4 regions of the Aminipila terrae genome follow, and region 4 is predicted to be linked to each of the others. Evidence: riboswitches for the same ligand, from Rfam matches in the RefSeq annotation. Region 4 holds a riboswitch; each other region holds the start of a gene.
What was found. A riboswitch is a leader RNA that binds a small molecule or an ion and turns the genes downstream of it on or off. The one in region 4 is predicted to bind cobalamin.

Region 1 (3,209 bases), 510 kb from region 4:
AGATGAATTTCATACAGTATATCTCTACCATAAATTCCACAAAATCGCACTTTTCACTTTTTGGCGTGCCTAAATCTTCAATATAATACCACGCATATAAGCATGTGTCAATAGAAAATTCGGTGGCAAAACTATGTATTTTTTATTTTTGTTTTTTTAATTATATAACACATAAATTTAGTTTTTCACGAAAAGGTTCTTCCCCAGCTAGCAGATCTTCATATTGCTGGGGCCTTTTAATCTGTTTCACAGTACCATTCTTCTTAATCATTATAACCCCGGGCCTTGGTCTTCCACTAAAGTGAGAGAGATGGGTATTACTATAAGCTCCCGCATTAATAAATGCGATGAAATCACCGGCTGTTATGCTGTTAGGAAGTCGGATGCAATCAGAAGAGTCATAGGACAGTCCGCTGATTTTATATGGCATATTATGTTGCTCAGTAATTTTATTTACACATATCATCTGATCATATTCCAAATTTTTTTCAGCCTCAGCCCCAATGTTCAGACCTTCATCCAGTACTAACCAGTTTTCATTCAGATTCTTTCTATATTTTTCATTTACTATACTGGTTAAAAGGATGCCTGCAGAAGCTGCAATTTTTCTACCCGGCTCAATAATTAATTCTATGCTGTTAAAGAACTCTTTATATTCTTTTCCCGCCCATTTTTCCACCTTATCCGTATTTAATTCCTGGGATACCGCCTCTGCAATCTGCCCCATATTTTCAGATGAAATGCCTCCTCCGATATTTAAGCTTTGGGGAATAAATCCTGTGAGCTGATGCATTTTTACTGCTGTTTCAAGCATGGTAACAAAAGCCTCCCGAACAGATTCCGTTTTATATAATCCGTTCTGGATATGAAAATGATAGCCTTTTAGTTTTATGTATTTCTTATTTTTCTGAGACATTCTGATAGCTGTTCTGAGCTGTTCAAAGGTTATTCCAAATTCTGCCTCCTGTACAAGCAATTTATTCTGATTAGAGTTATAATAAGAGATTTCAGGGGCTACCATTAAAGCAATGTTCACTGGAGTATTTAAAGCCTCAGCAATTTTAACAATTCTTGTCAATTCGTAGATCGAATCTATATTAATAGATTTAACCCCGCTTTTTATGGCAAATTCAATCTCTTTAGTGGTTTTACATGCTCCCGTAAATATAATCTGCTCCCCCTCAAAGCCTGCCTGTAAACCTTTAAACAATTCTCCTCCGGAATTAACCTGCAAATTACAGCCTGCATCTCTGATAACCTGAAGATTAGCAAGAGTTGATTCACATTGAGCTGCATAATGTATACTGGTCTTATCATAGAAGGTTCTAAAGGCCACTATAACTTCGTTTACATTTTTTCTTAATTCTCTTTCTGAAAAAATATATAATGGTGAACCATATTCTTCAGCCAGTTTTGTCAAATCCCTTCCATCAAAGTATAAATGTTCTTTTTCAACTTTAAATATTTTGTTTTCAAAAATATTCATTTACAAACCTCCCAGTTAAAATAACTGTAATATAACTGCTGCCAGACTGTTTTTATAATAAAAAAAACTGCGACAAAAATCGCAGTCCGTTTTACTGTTTCACTCTATTATTCCTGCCAATTATCCATACTACCCGTGGATTGGCGTGCTCCTCATGCAGGTCTCCTGACTCGTGCCTCAACATTTCTTTTAACCTTCCCGAATGGTAATTCAGTGGTTATCTATCCTCTTCAGAATATTTCTAAAAGAAACTCTTCACTCACAGTGGCGGGTCCGCTCTGGTTTTTCACCAGATTCCCTCTTAGTCGTACTCTACTTATACGTAAAGTCGAAACATGGAAGTAATATAATTTGTTTTTTATAGTCTATCATACAGGAATTATTATTTCAAGGTATTTTAGCTAATAAAGGACAGCTGCAGAATAATTATTTTCCGCAGCTGCTTGCTTTAAAATGTTTAGAGCTAACTACAAAATTTTCTGTTATTTAACTATTTTGCTAACTTCTGAAACAGTGAAGCCATCATGGATGATGCTTCCGCTCTTGTTGCATACCCTGAAGGTTTAAAACTATACTTTCCGTCTGCTCCTTTATAACCATTTATTATGCCGCCTGTCTGCATGATTTCTATGGCTCCCCCAGCATAAGGACTGATTTTACCCTTGTCTGAAAATTCCTGTTTAAGGGCTGTCTTGGTTATTTCTTTCTTTTCAATATTTTCTAGATAGTTTTTAAGCATTACAGCCATATCCTCTCTGGATATGTTGGCATTTGGATTAAATTTGCCCTTAAATCCTTTGGAAATATTTTTTTCTGCAGCCCAGTTTACCGCTTTTGCATACCATGCATTATCTGACACATCCGTAAATACTGCACTATTGGTCACTTGGGGAGCACCAGCCTTGCTGTAAAGAATCTGTACAAATTCAGCTCTGGTTACACTTCCATTGGGATCAAAGGTAGTCTTTGTCTTGCCTTTTACTATTCCTTTATTGGCAAGATACATAACACTGTCATAGAACCATTTTCCGCTGGTCACATCTGAAAAGGCCACATTGTTATAAGTGACAGCATAATATGAAAAGTGGTTGGTTTCTCCCTTCATTGCTTTCTTTGCTTCGTCATAAGAAGCACCCTCCACCGTTTGCTGTTCTCCTTTATCACTGACATAAATAATTTTCAGGTTTTCCTTCTTCTCATTTGCTCCTAAAGAATATGGAAGATAGAAGGTCACCTTCCCATTCTTAAAATCAGTGATTGCTTTGTCGTTGGAAACGGCGGAAAGATTAAACACAGGACGGCCTGCAAGCTCTGGTATATTTGTAGTAACAGGATTTGAAGAAGCGTCAACTTTTTCAATAGCCAGCTTGATATCGCTGCCACCAGCCTCTGCAACCAACGCAGACAGGGCTTCCTGACTAAACCTCATATCCCCTGTAGGCGTAGTGATGCTTAATATACCTTTTTCCTTTACTATGTCTTTTGCAGAGGACGTTGGTAAAGTAGTAACCACTGCATCGGCTTTGTCATCTGCTTTTACCACAATCGATACTTCTGGTATTAACTCCTTGCTTGAGTTTTTCACCGCTTCCATAGCCTTTTTCAATGCTTCTGTCATGTCCTTTGAAGAAACAGCAGCTGCCGCTTTTCCGTCGCGATCTGGTTTGGCAGTAACCTGAACAGTCTCTTTAGCTGAAGCCTTTTGATCGTCGGTTTTAGTTGC
Region 2 (3,209 bases), 440 kb from region 4:
CTGAAACATCTTTATTATTAATGCATAAAGTGGTATAACCCGTCGCGCATCCAGCAATACCTCCCACATAGCTTCCTCCATCGGAAATCACTACGTTACTGGTACATCTGGTAATATCAGTACAGTTTGCATACCCAATGATTCCCCCTATATAATCACCGCTGCATTTTATACTTCCACTCACCGCCAAATCTTTTACTTCACCATTTAGCGTATATCCAAATAATCCCTGATAACTGTCGCTGGTAACGATATTTAAACCATCTAATGTATGATTTTTCCCATCAAAGGTTCCCGAAAATGGTGTTTTTTCTGTTCCGGCAGGCTTCCATCCCAGAGATAGGGTTATATCTTTTTCCAAACGTACTGTATCTTCGTCAAAATCCACAGAAACCGCTTCTCCTGTGGTATTTTTAAATTTACCATTTACTAAATCAGAGAATCTGTTAAGTTCCTCCGTTGTACTGATTGTAAAAGTACTTCCTTTTTCATATAGCTTGTTTACATCATAATCACTAATAGAAAAAGTTCCTGCACTCTCCATTAAAGTCATCATAAGTGGCTCTATGGCTGCTGTTGTTGTAGCATCTGTTACAGCACTGTCAGTGGTCACCTCAGTTTTACTATCTGTAACTGCACTTCCAGTAGTTTCGCCAGTTTTTGTGCTATCCGTTACAGCACTATCGGTAGTTTGACCTGTTTTCGTATCATCCGTGGTCTTACTATCAGTTGTTTCTCCTGTTTTCGTATCACCCGTAGCTGCACTATCGGTAGTTCCACCTGTTTTGGTATCACCCGTGGTTGTACTGTCAGGGTTTCCTCCCGATTTCGTATCACCCGTGGTTGTACTGTCAGTTGTTCCTTCTGTTTTCGTATCACCCGTGGTTATACTGTCAGTGGTTTTTCCTGCTTCCGTACCACCTGTAGCGGCACCATCCGTTATAGTGCCATCGCTGTTTTCTTTTGCTGTCGCCTGACTTTCGGAAACTGAGTTTCCTGTAGCCTGACTAACCGAATTCAACTCATCTCCTGCATAAGCAATCGCTGTAAACTGCGATATAATCATAGTCATGCAGAGAATTGCGCATAAAAAATTCTTTCTTTTTGTCAATTCAGTCTCTCCTCTCTAAAAACTTCAATAATAATAAATAAAAAAGGTCCTTTACTATAGTTTTTTACTATAATAAAGAACCTCCAGTTTTCTGGTCAGCTCTAACCATAATTACAATTTTATACTTCTCCTGACTTCTTCCAGCCGTATAGGCTTCCCATCGTTGATTATGACTTTTATCTCTCCAAAACCGATTTGATGAATAATCTTCAGCAGTTTTTGTTCCTGCTCATTTGGAATAACATTTTTCTTTTCTGCCTCTACTGACATTTCTTTTTCCTCCTGCATTTACTAACATTAGATTATTTCTCATCAATCCCACTTTTATGTTTATCCCTTATATACAGCAGTTACTGCTACATATTTTTTCTGATTAAATTCACATAAAAAAAGCTGTAGCATTATTGCTACAGCCCGTATTTCTGTATAATTTTAATCATTTGTATTACAAGAATTGCCGAATACCCGTCGGATTCTGTCTTCATTTTAAGCAGGTATTCTGGCTTACGCATTATCATCCTTACCAAGCCTTCCCAAGAAATTACTCAGTGGCTCACCCATTTATCTTTGTATGACAGGCAGGACTCCTCGTTTACAGCGGCGGGACCGCGCAGGACTTGAACCTGCTTCCCTCTTAGCTATCCGCCAAAATCCCCTTAGATTCCAGCGAACAGAACATAAAATGATCTATTAAATTTCACCACAATCATGTTATCATTGATTTTCCTCTACGTCAACACCCTGAAGAAATTTTATGTAAAATAACAGTTTAAGTTGTCGAAAAATGTTTTTACTGAACTAACTGATATAAATTCGTTTCTATTCCACCAATCTGGTTATTGTAAAAGGGACACTCTGGGCGGCCTGGGAACTGTATGTTAGATTTATCCCTCCATCACAGGTCACCAAATCTCCAACAATAGACCCATAAAAAATACCACTGTTACCATTTAGTCTTACTGTGCCTTTCGGGGCATAAAGAATTCCTGTCACATCACCACTGCCACCATTAAATGTGATATTTCCGTTCATTGAGTAAAAGCATACCGAATCTGACGCATTCATGCTTACGTTACTACCGTTAAATGTCATATCTCCAGTTGCTAATATACTTCCATTAGAATGAATCCCACTACCGTTTATAGTGAGATTTCCATTAATAAACACCGTAGAATAGACGGAAAGCATGGCATTTAGCTGCTCAGCTGACATGGTATACTGATTACTGCTAGCTTTAAAGGATGCACCAAAAACATTGATTAAAGTACTTTGATTAACCGTAGTTGCCAGAGTTAAAACATCAGAAAAATCAGGCATAGAGACATACGGAGAATTTTCTATTTTCCCTGATGAAGCATTAACCTTGGCATCAATAGTATTTACAGCAGTAACAACTCCAGTTACCGTGGCAGCATTTTTTATGCTATTATTAGAGTGAACATTGCCATCAATTATGTTCTGTCCTTTAAACTGCAATAAATCCATTTCACTACCAGAGAATAGTGCATACTTAAAAGGTCCAAAAACACTGCTGCACTCCGCTGCTGCACTTACAGACACTTTTGTATTATCTTCTCTTTTGAATATTTTTGCAAAAGTATATTCAACCGGATGGCTGGCAGTTATTCTTATCCTCTTATTTGAATTCACAAATTCTATTTGGTCAATTTCCTCTTCATCAAATCCATTTTCCTCAAAATACATAATCGACTTTTGTTTTGCCGCTACAATACTGTCTGGCAATTCCTGTGCCCCTGCAAGGCAGGCAGCATCTACTGCGCTCTGAAGCTGCTGCTTTTCTAGTGCAACTCTTCCCACATCAATTACTATTGCTGTAAAGGCCATCAGTACAGTAATAAATAATGCCACCATAATGGTAACTGAACCTTGTTCTTCTCTGTACCCACAATACTTAAAAACATTCATGAGCCATCACACTTCCATTTCATGCTCTTCAGTTTTTTTGATATCATTGGACTTACTTAGCGCTTTCAGCTTTATTTCCAACATAGCAAGATTTGAATTTGCCTCACTAAGTTTTTGTTCTACAATAATTTTTTCCATTGTAATATCAGATTTTTCATTAATAAACTGTACT
Region 3 (3,209 bases), 520 kb from region 4:
CACAGCTTTCAGGAGCCCAGCAATGGGATGGAAGGTTTGGTAATATCTGGACCACAGATCAGGTAGTTATACTGCTTTCTGCTTTGGGGGTTAACCTCCTGGATGATACAAGATTTATCAAAGATGGAGAGTCAGCCATCGATGCAATTTTAAAAGATGGTTTTGATTTAAATAACATGAAAATAACACAGCCCAGCCTGTCTAACCAGCATGCAGAAGCTTTAATTTCTGTAATGGAGGTTGAACAGGGAAGGAATGGTGCATGGTGGCTGTTTGATAAAACCAAAGCAAAAGCTTATAAAGATAATAATGCTATTACAAAAGCTGCAGCAGGTAAGGATGCAGATAAAGGTGACATGACCGTAACTTTCAGACTTATTGGAGATACCCAGCACGACGGTTTTGATAAGCACCAGAAATATGTAAACTGGGTTAAGACGACAAGCTATAAGGTAACAGAAGGAAGTACGGTTTATGATATTTTTATGAAGGCAGTAAATGATAATAAGCTGTCTCAGAAAGGCGCTGAATCGGGATATATAAAATCAGTAAAAGCACCACTAAAATATGGAGGCTACTGGTTGGGGGAATTTGACAATAACAGCCCAAATTCAGGCTGGATGTTTACTATAAACGGACAGCATCCTAACTCTGGAATTAAGGGGATAGTACTGAAGGATAGTGATCAGATTATAATGCATTATGTTGATGATTATACGAAAGAAACTATCTATACGGTAGATGGACAGGAGCAAAATCATCCTGCCTATCCTGACAGATGGCTGGAGGCAGCAGACCAATAAAAGATGAAGCATTTAGGGTAATAAGCCACATATGTATTTACAAGGAAATGCTTTGGTGATAAAATATTTAAGTAGATATGGATATTTGATCCATGAATAATTTAATATGTTGCTTTTGTGTTTTCTTTCTGTCCAATGGACAGGGAGCTGTAATAGGGAATCGAGTGTAAGTCTCGGACGGTACCGCCGCTGTAAGCACTAAGTACATGTTTTTGACAATGTCAGCCACTGAGAAATCGGGAAGGCCAAACATGTACGCTGGATATGAGTCCTGAAAGTGTAAGTCAGAATATCTTCGCAATAGTTCAGAATTTAACCCACGAGTCATGGGTGTAAATAAATAATGTGCACAGAAATACGGCTGTGGCAGTTTTAACAGGCTGCCGCAGTTTTTTTTGTGTGAAAAAAGAAATGGAGAGGGAAAATGAAACAAAAGAAGAAGAGCATGCTGTCAATTTTCTTAGTACTGATTATGGTATTTGGTAACATGACCAGTATTTTTGCGGCTACTGAGAAAACCTCGGTTAATCAGGCATTGACCGAGACAGCAAAATATTTACAGCAGACAGTAATGGATCCCCAACCCGGATCAATAGGAGGAGACTGGGTGGTAATGGCCCTTGCCCGCAGTGATTATAAAGTTCCTCAAAGTTATTATGACAGTTATTATACTGCACTGGAAAAGCATGTAAAAGAATGTAAAGGAATTTTACATGACAAGAAATATTCTGATTATTCACGAACTATTATTGCACTGAGTGCAATTGGCAAAGATCCAGCCAATGTAGCTGGGTATAATCTGCTTACTCCTCTTGGGGATTTTAATAAAACTATATGGCAGGGCATTAATGGACCTATTTGGGCACTTATAGCACTGGATTCAAAAAACTATCCTGTGCCGCAAAACAAAGATGCTGAAGTCCAGGCTACAAGAGACATGTATGTAAATGAAATATTAAAAAGGCAACTGGCTGATGGTGGTTTTTCACTGACAGGAGGAACTACAGGAGCAGCTAAAGGAGATGAAATTGCAGATACGGATATTACTGCAATGGCATTGCAGGCACTGGCAAAATACCAGAATCGCACAGATGTAAAAGCAGCTACAGAAAAAGCTCTGGCATGTCTGTCTAAACTACAAAATGAAAACGGTGGATTCAGCTCATGGGGAACAGTCAATTCTGAAAGTGCGGACCAGGTTATTGTGGCTCTTACTGAACTGGGGGTTTCTGTGGATGACAGCCGATTTGTAAAAAATGGACATACATTAGTAGAAAATATATTACAGTTCAACATAAAAGGAAACGGATTTAAGCACATTCTTTCAGAGACCAGTGCTAATCAAATGGCTACAGAGCAGGGATTTTATGCGTTAGTTTCTGTTCAGAGACAATTAGATGGAAAAAGCAGCATGTACAGAATGACTGATGGGAAAACTGCGGAAGCATCAACTCAGGCTACTGGTACTGATAAAACGGTATCAGGATTAAAAGATAAGAATGCCGATGTGAAAGCAATGCCAGTTACTAAAGAAGGCAGGACTTTTACAGACATTAAGGGGCATAAAAATCAAAAAGCAATTGAAGCTTTAGCTTCCAGGAGTATTATTAACGGTAAAACCGATACTGCTTTTGAACCAGATGCAACTATGACTAGGGCAGAATTTGCAACTATTGTGGTACAGGCACTTGGACTTACCCCAAAAGCTGACAATGTATTTAAAGATGTGCCCGATAAGGCATGGTATGCAGGCTATGTAGGGACTGCATACAAATATAAAATTGTAAGTGGTATATCTGCAACAGATTTCAATCCAAATGGAAGTATTACAAGACAGGAAGCTGCAAGCATGGTAGCCCGTGCGGCTGCTTTGTGCGGCATGAATACAAATATGGATGCAGCAACCATACAGAATACACTTGCACAGTTTACGGACTATGTGGATGCAGCCTCATGGGCCAATAGTGCATTAGCATTCTGTTATAGCAATGATGTTTTAGACAAATCTGATTTGACAATTTCCCCTAAAGCACCAATTAAACGCTGTGAAATTGCAGAAATGTTATATCGTATGTTAGGTAAAGCTGATTTAATGTAGGAGATAAGATTGTGAAAATTACTAAGAATAAAATCTATGCAGCACTTGCCATCATTGCTGTATTGTCGATTACATTCTTGTGGGGCGGAGGGTTTGCTAAAGGCAGCCCTTCCTCTGATTTAAAGAGTAAAGCCACTGTAGAAGCATCGAAACAAGATGAAGTGAGCAAGGGTGCGGTCGCTGTAGACACAGAAAAAAAGGTCGCTACGGTTACAACACAAGAAGCCTTAAAAACTGAAAAGGCAGTAGAAACAACAAAGCCTGCGGTAAAAACTGCAGAAGTTAAAGTGAATAAAAAAGATGTGGCT
Region 4 (3,209 bases):
CCAATCTCACCTTTGGCAATTTGTATTACCCCAGTATCGCTGCTGCTCCACGTCAGGTTTGCAAGTAGATTATCTTTTGTATCCCGTTTACGTACCGGCAGGCTTAAAGAATCCGTAACAGCCTGTTGATCAGAATTAGTCTCCTTTATACTTTCCCAGCCAATTGTATCAAGCACAGCTTTATTCAACCAGTCTTTGACTTTACTTTCATCCCAATCCAACCTTGCTTTTACCGTAATCTCTTTGCTGACATTTCCTTTAGAGAGAGTCATCTTAATATCATTTATGAAAACAAATGCAGTACTGTAACCCAGTGTTGACGGGTCCTGATAAAAGTATGTAATATCTCCATTGGTTCCGATGCTTCCCACATCCGCTCTTGCAGGAGTACCTGTATTTATAAGCTGAACCGTTACCCCTGTAATATTGTTTTTTTCCAAGGTTTTATTTACAAAAGTAATAAAATTTGTATCTGTACCATTCTTTGGAATCATGTTATTAGACAAAATCTGAATAGCTTTATCTATTGTTTCTTTATCCTGGCTTTCACTTCCGGCTGCTACTGTAAAAACAAAATCTTTTGTCTTCTGTATTCCATTCTTAGATACAGTAGCCGTCAAAGTAACTTTTGTATCTGCATCAGGAGGATTAATAACACCTTCATGGGAAACAACTGCTTCATTTCCTGACTTCCATGAAATGGCTGTACCATTGATTCCTGTGGATGGAAGGGTTAGATTAATCTTTACTGGATTTGAAGTATCCATAGTTAAAGCGTCCGCTGCTGCTGCCACTGCATCTTCATCACTCATCTCTGGCTGTTGCCACTGATGTACAGGATATTCTCCTTCAACAGCTATGAACTTAGATTCCTGTGGAGAATTTTCCCCATTAATCAACGTAACAAAGTCTGCCGTTTTCATGTCTGCAGCAGCCTTAACTGCATTAGTACCTGAAACTGAAGCTGTACCTCCAAAGCCTTTTTCTGCTGAACCTTCCAGCCAATAGCAGTTACTTACATTAGAAACAATACCACTGGAGTCTCCTGCCAATGCACCTACATTGGTTGTTCCTGAAACATTTCCAATATTGTAGCTCTTCTGCAAATTAGATTTAGAACTGCTAGATGTAGAACCTAAAATACCACCAACATAAGAGCTTGAAGTGCTAATATCTCCGTTATTATAACAATAACTAACATCCACAAACTTAGCGACTCCAATGATACCGCCTGCCATCCTCTTTCCTGACACGGATCCTGAATTGAGAGAGCCCAATATCTTAATATTAGAGTTAGAATTACCCTCTGTACCGCCAACAAGCCCACCTACAGTAGTTCCACCCTTTACACTCACATCAGCATAATTGGCACAATTTACAATCTGGCTGCCACCATTGGCGCATCCAGCGATGCCGCCCGTATAAGTAGCACCGGTAGCACTATTGGTAATTCTCCCTTTTACTGTGAGGTTTTTCACAGTGCTACCGGAACCCAGGTTTCCAAAAAAGCCAAGGTATTTTCCTTCACAATTGATATAGATGCCGCTAACAGTGTGACCCTTCCCATCAAAGACTCCAGTATAGGGCTTTTGACTATCAAGGCCTGTACCAATTGGTTTCCAAGGGCGGCTTTCCCCACCCATATTAATATCCTCACCCAGAACGGCACATAGTGTTAGAGTTTTGTTAGCCTCCTCTGAAAACCATGACAGCTCATCCGCATTCTTTATGACATAGGGATTTTCTTTGCTCCCGTCGCCTGCTGAAGGTTTACTGTTGTTACCAGAGCTGCCCGCTGTGACTTCATCTGCATACACATTTAGGTTACCTGCTTCTGGTATACAAAAGCCCGTAAAAGTTATGGCAATGGTTAATATAATCACTAGAGCTTTTTTTACTTTATTCATTTCAAAAAACATCGCTTTCTCTTCTCTCCTTCTATTATTCTTATCTATATCATCGCATAATGCGTTATTTTTCTGATCAGATAAAACCTGTATTCTCCCGAGAAAAGCAAATCAACCAGCCACATAACTAATATGTTTTTGGACAAAAAAAACTGTAGTATAAAAAATACTACAGTCCGTTTTTACTGCAAAAACAAAGATATATTTCACATAAATATCCATCTATTAATCCGTATTGCCGATTTCCCGCGGAATACTGGTTCTATCATTTTAAGCAGGTCTTCTGGCTCACGTATCATCACTTTTCTAACCTTCCCAAGATTCTCTCAGTGGTATTTTAAGAAAAATTCCTCGTTTACAGCGGCGGGACCGCGCAGGTCTTTCACCTGCTTCCCTCTTAGCCATCCTAATTTGGTATGCTACCAATTAAAACGGAACATAAAATGATTATTAAATTATTTTAAGAATGTTATTATCTAAAATACTACCATTAAATAGAATTAGTGTCAACACCCTGGGTATTGACACCATTTTTCTAATTCATAAGAACAAGGATTAAAATTTATGCTGCTGATTCAAATTGACTGTTATAAAGCTCTGCATAGAATCCACTCTGTGCAAGCAACTCTTTATGATTACCACTTTCAATGATATCCCGTCTTTCATCACAAGAATCAAGTCTGCATTCTTAATGGTGGAAAGCCTGTGGGCAATGACAAAAGAAGTTCTGCCAACCGTCAGCTGATCCATTGCAGATTGAACAATACGCTCCGTACGGGTATCTACTGAACTGGTTGCTTCATCTAAAATCAGCAGCGGTGCGTTCTGTATCATTGCCCGGGCAATAGTAATAAGCTGTTTCTGTCCTTCTGACAGACTGGCCTTATCGTTTAATATCGTATCATATCCCTCAGGCAAGGTTTTGATAAAATGATGCAAACCCACGGTTTTGCAGGCTTTCACCACCTGTTCTTCTGTGATGCCCTGCTTGCTGTAAATAATATTCTCTTTTATTGTGCCTTCAAACAGCCATGAATCCTGTAAAACCATGCAGAATTGCTGATGTACATTCTCCCGTGGTACCTGGCTGATTGGTGTTCCATCCAACAGTATTTCACCGCATCCAATTCATAAAACCGCATTAACAAGTTCATAATGGTAGTTTTACCTGCACCAGTGGGGCAACAATAGCAACTTCTGCCCAGGTTTTATTTTTGCAGAGAAATCTTGTATAATAGTCTTTTCCGGTACATATCCGAATTTGACATGTTTAAATTCCACTTCACCCTTCACATCCTGCAA

Region 1: it holds a riboswitch for cobalamin, as region 4 does, so the genes downstream of both, Ami3637_RS02395 (diaminopimelate decarboxylase family protein) here and Ami3637_RS17020 (immunoglobulin-like domain-containing protein) in region 4, are expected to answer to the same signal.
Region 2: it holds a riboswitch for cobalamin, as region 4 does, so the genes downstream of both, Ami3637_RS02035 (DUF2292 domain-containing protein) here and Ami3637_RS17020 (immunoglobulin-like domain-containing protein) in region 4, are expected to answer to the same signal.
Region 3: it holds a riboswitch for cobalamin, as region 4 does, so the genes downstream of both, Ami3637_RS02430 (S-layer homology domain-containing protein) here and Ami3637_RS17020 (immunoglobulin-like domain-containing protein) in region 4, are expected to answer to the same signal.

The regions. Positions count from the first base shown of each region.
Region 1 is NZ_CP047591.1:504,355-507,563, forward strand. It holds gene Ami3637_RS02395 (diaminopimelate decarboxylase family protein) at 161-1,486, opposite strand; cobalamin riboswitch at 1,625-1,840, opposite strand; gene Ami3637_RS02400 (S-layer homology domain-containing protein) at 1,977-3,209, opposite strand, start outside.
Region 2 is NZ_CP047591.1:434,940-438,148, forward strand. It holds gene Ami3637_RS02030 (InlB B-repeat-containing protein) at 1-1,111, opposite strand, end outside; gene Ami3637_RS02035 (DUF2292 domain-containing protein) at 1,223-1,381, opposite strand; cobalamin riboswitch at 1,584-1,807, opposite strand; gene Ami3637_RS02040 (Tad domain-containing protein) at 1,931-3,037, opposite strand; gene Ami3637_RS02045 (coiled-coil domain-containing protein) at 3,044-3,209, opposite strand, start outside.
Region 3 is NZ_CP047591.1:519,609-522,817, reverse strand. It holds gene Ami3637_RS02435 (DUF4430 domain-containing protein) at 1-803, shown strand, start outside; cobalamin riboswitch at 904-1,118, shown strand; gene Ami3637_RS02430 (S-layer homology domain-containing protein) at 1,228-2,901, shown strand; gene Ami3637_RS18160 (DUF4430 domain-containing protein) at 2,913-3,209, shown strand, end outside.
Region 4 is NZ_CP047591.1:3,509,185-3,512,393, forward strand. It holds gene Ami3637_RS17020 (immunoglobulin-like domain-containing protein) at 1-1,907, opposite strand, end outside; cobalamin riboswitch at 2,164-2,363, opposite strand; gene Ami3637_RS18870 (ATP-binding cassette domain-containing protein) at 2,463-3,014, opposite strand; gene Ami3637_RS18045 (ABC transporter permease) at 3,197-3,209, opposite strand, start outside.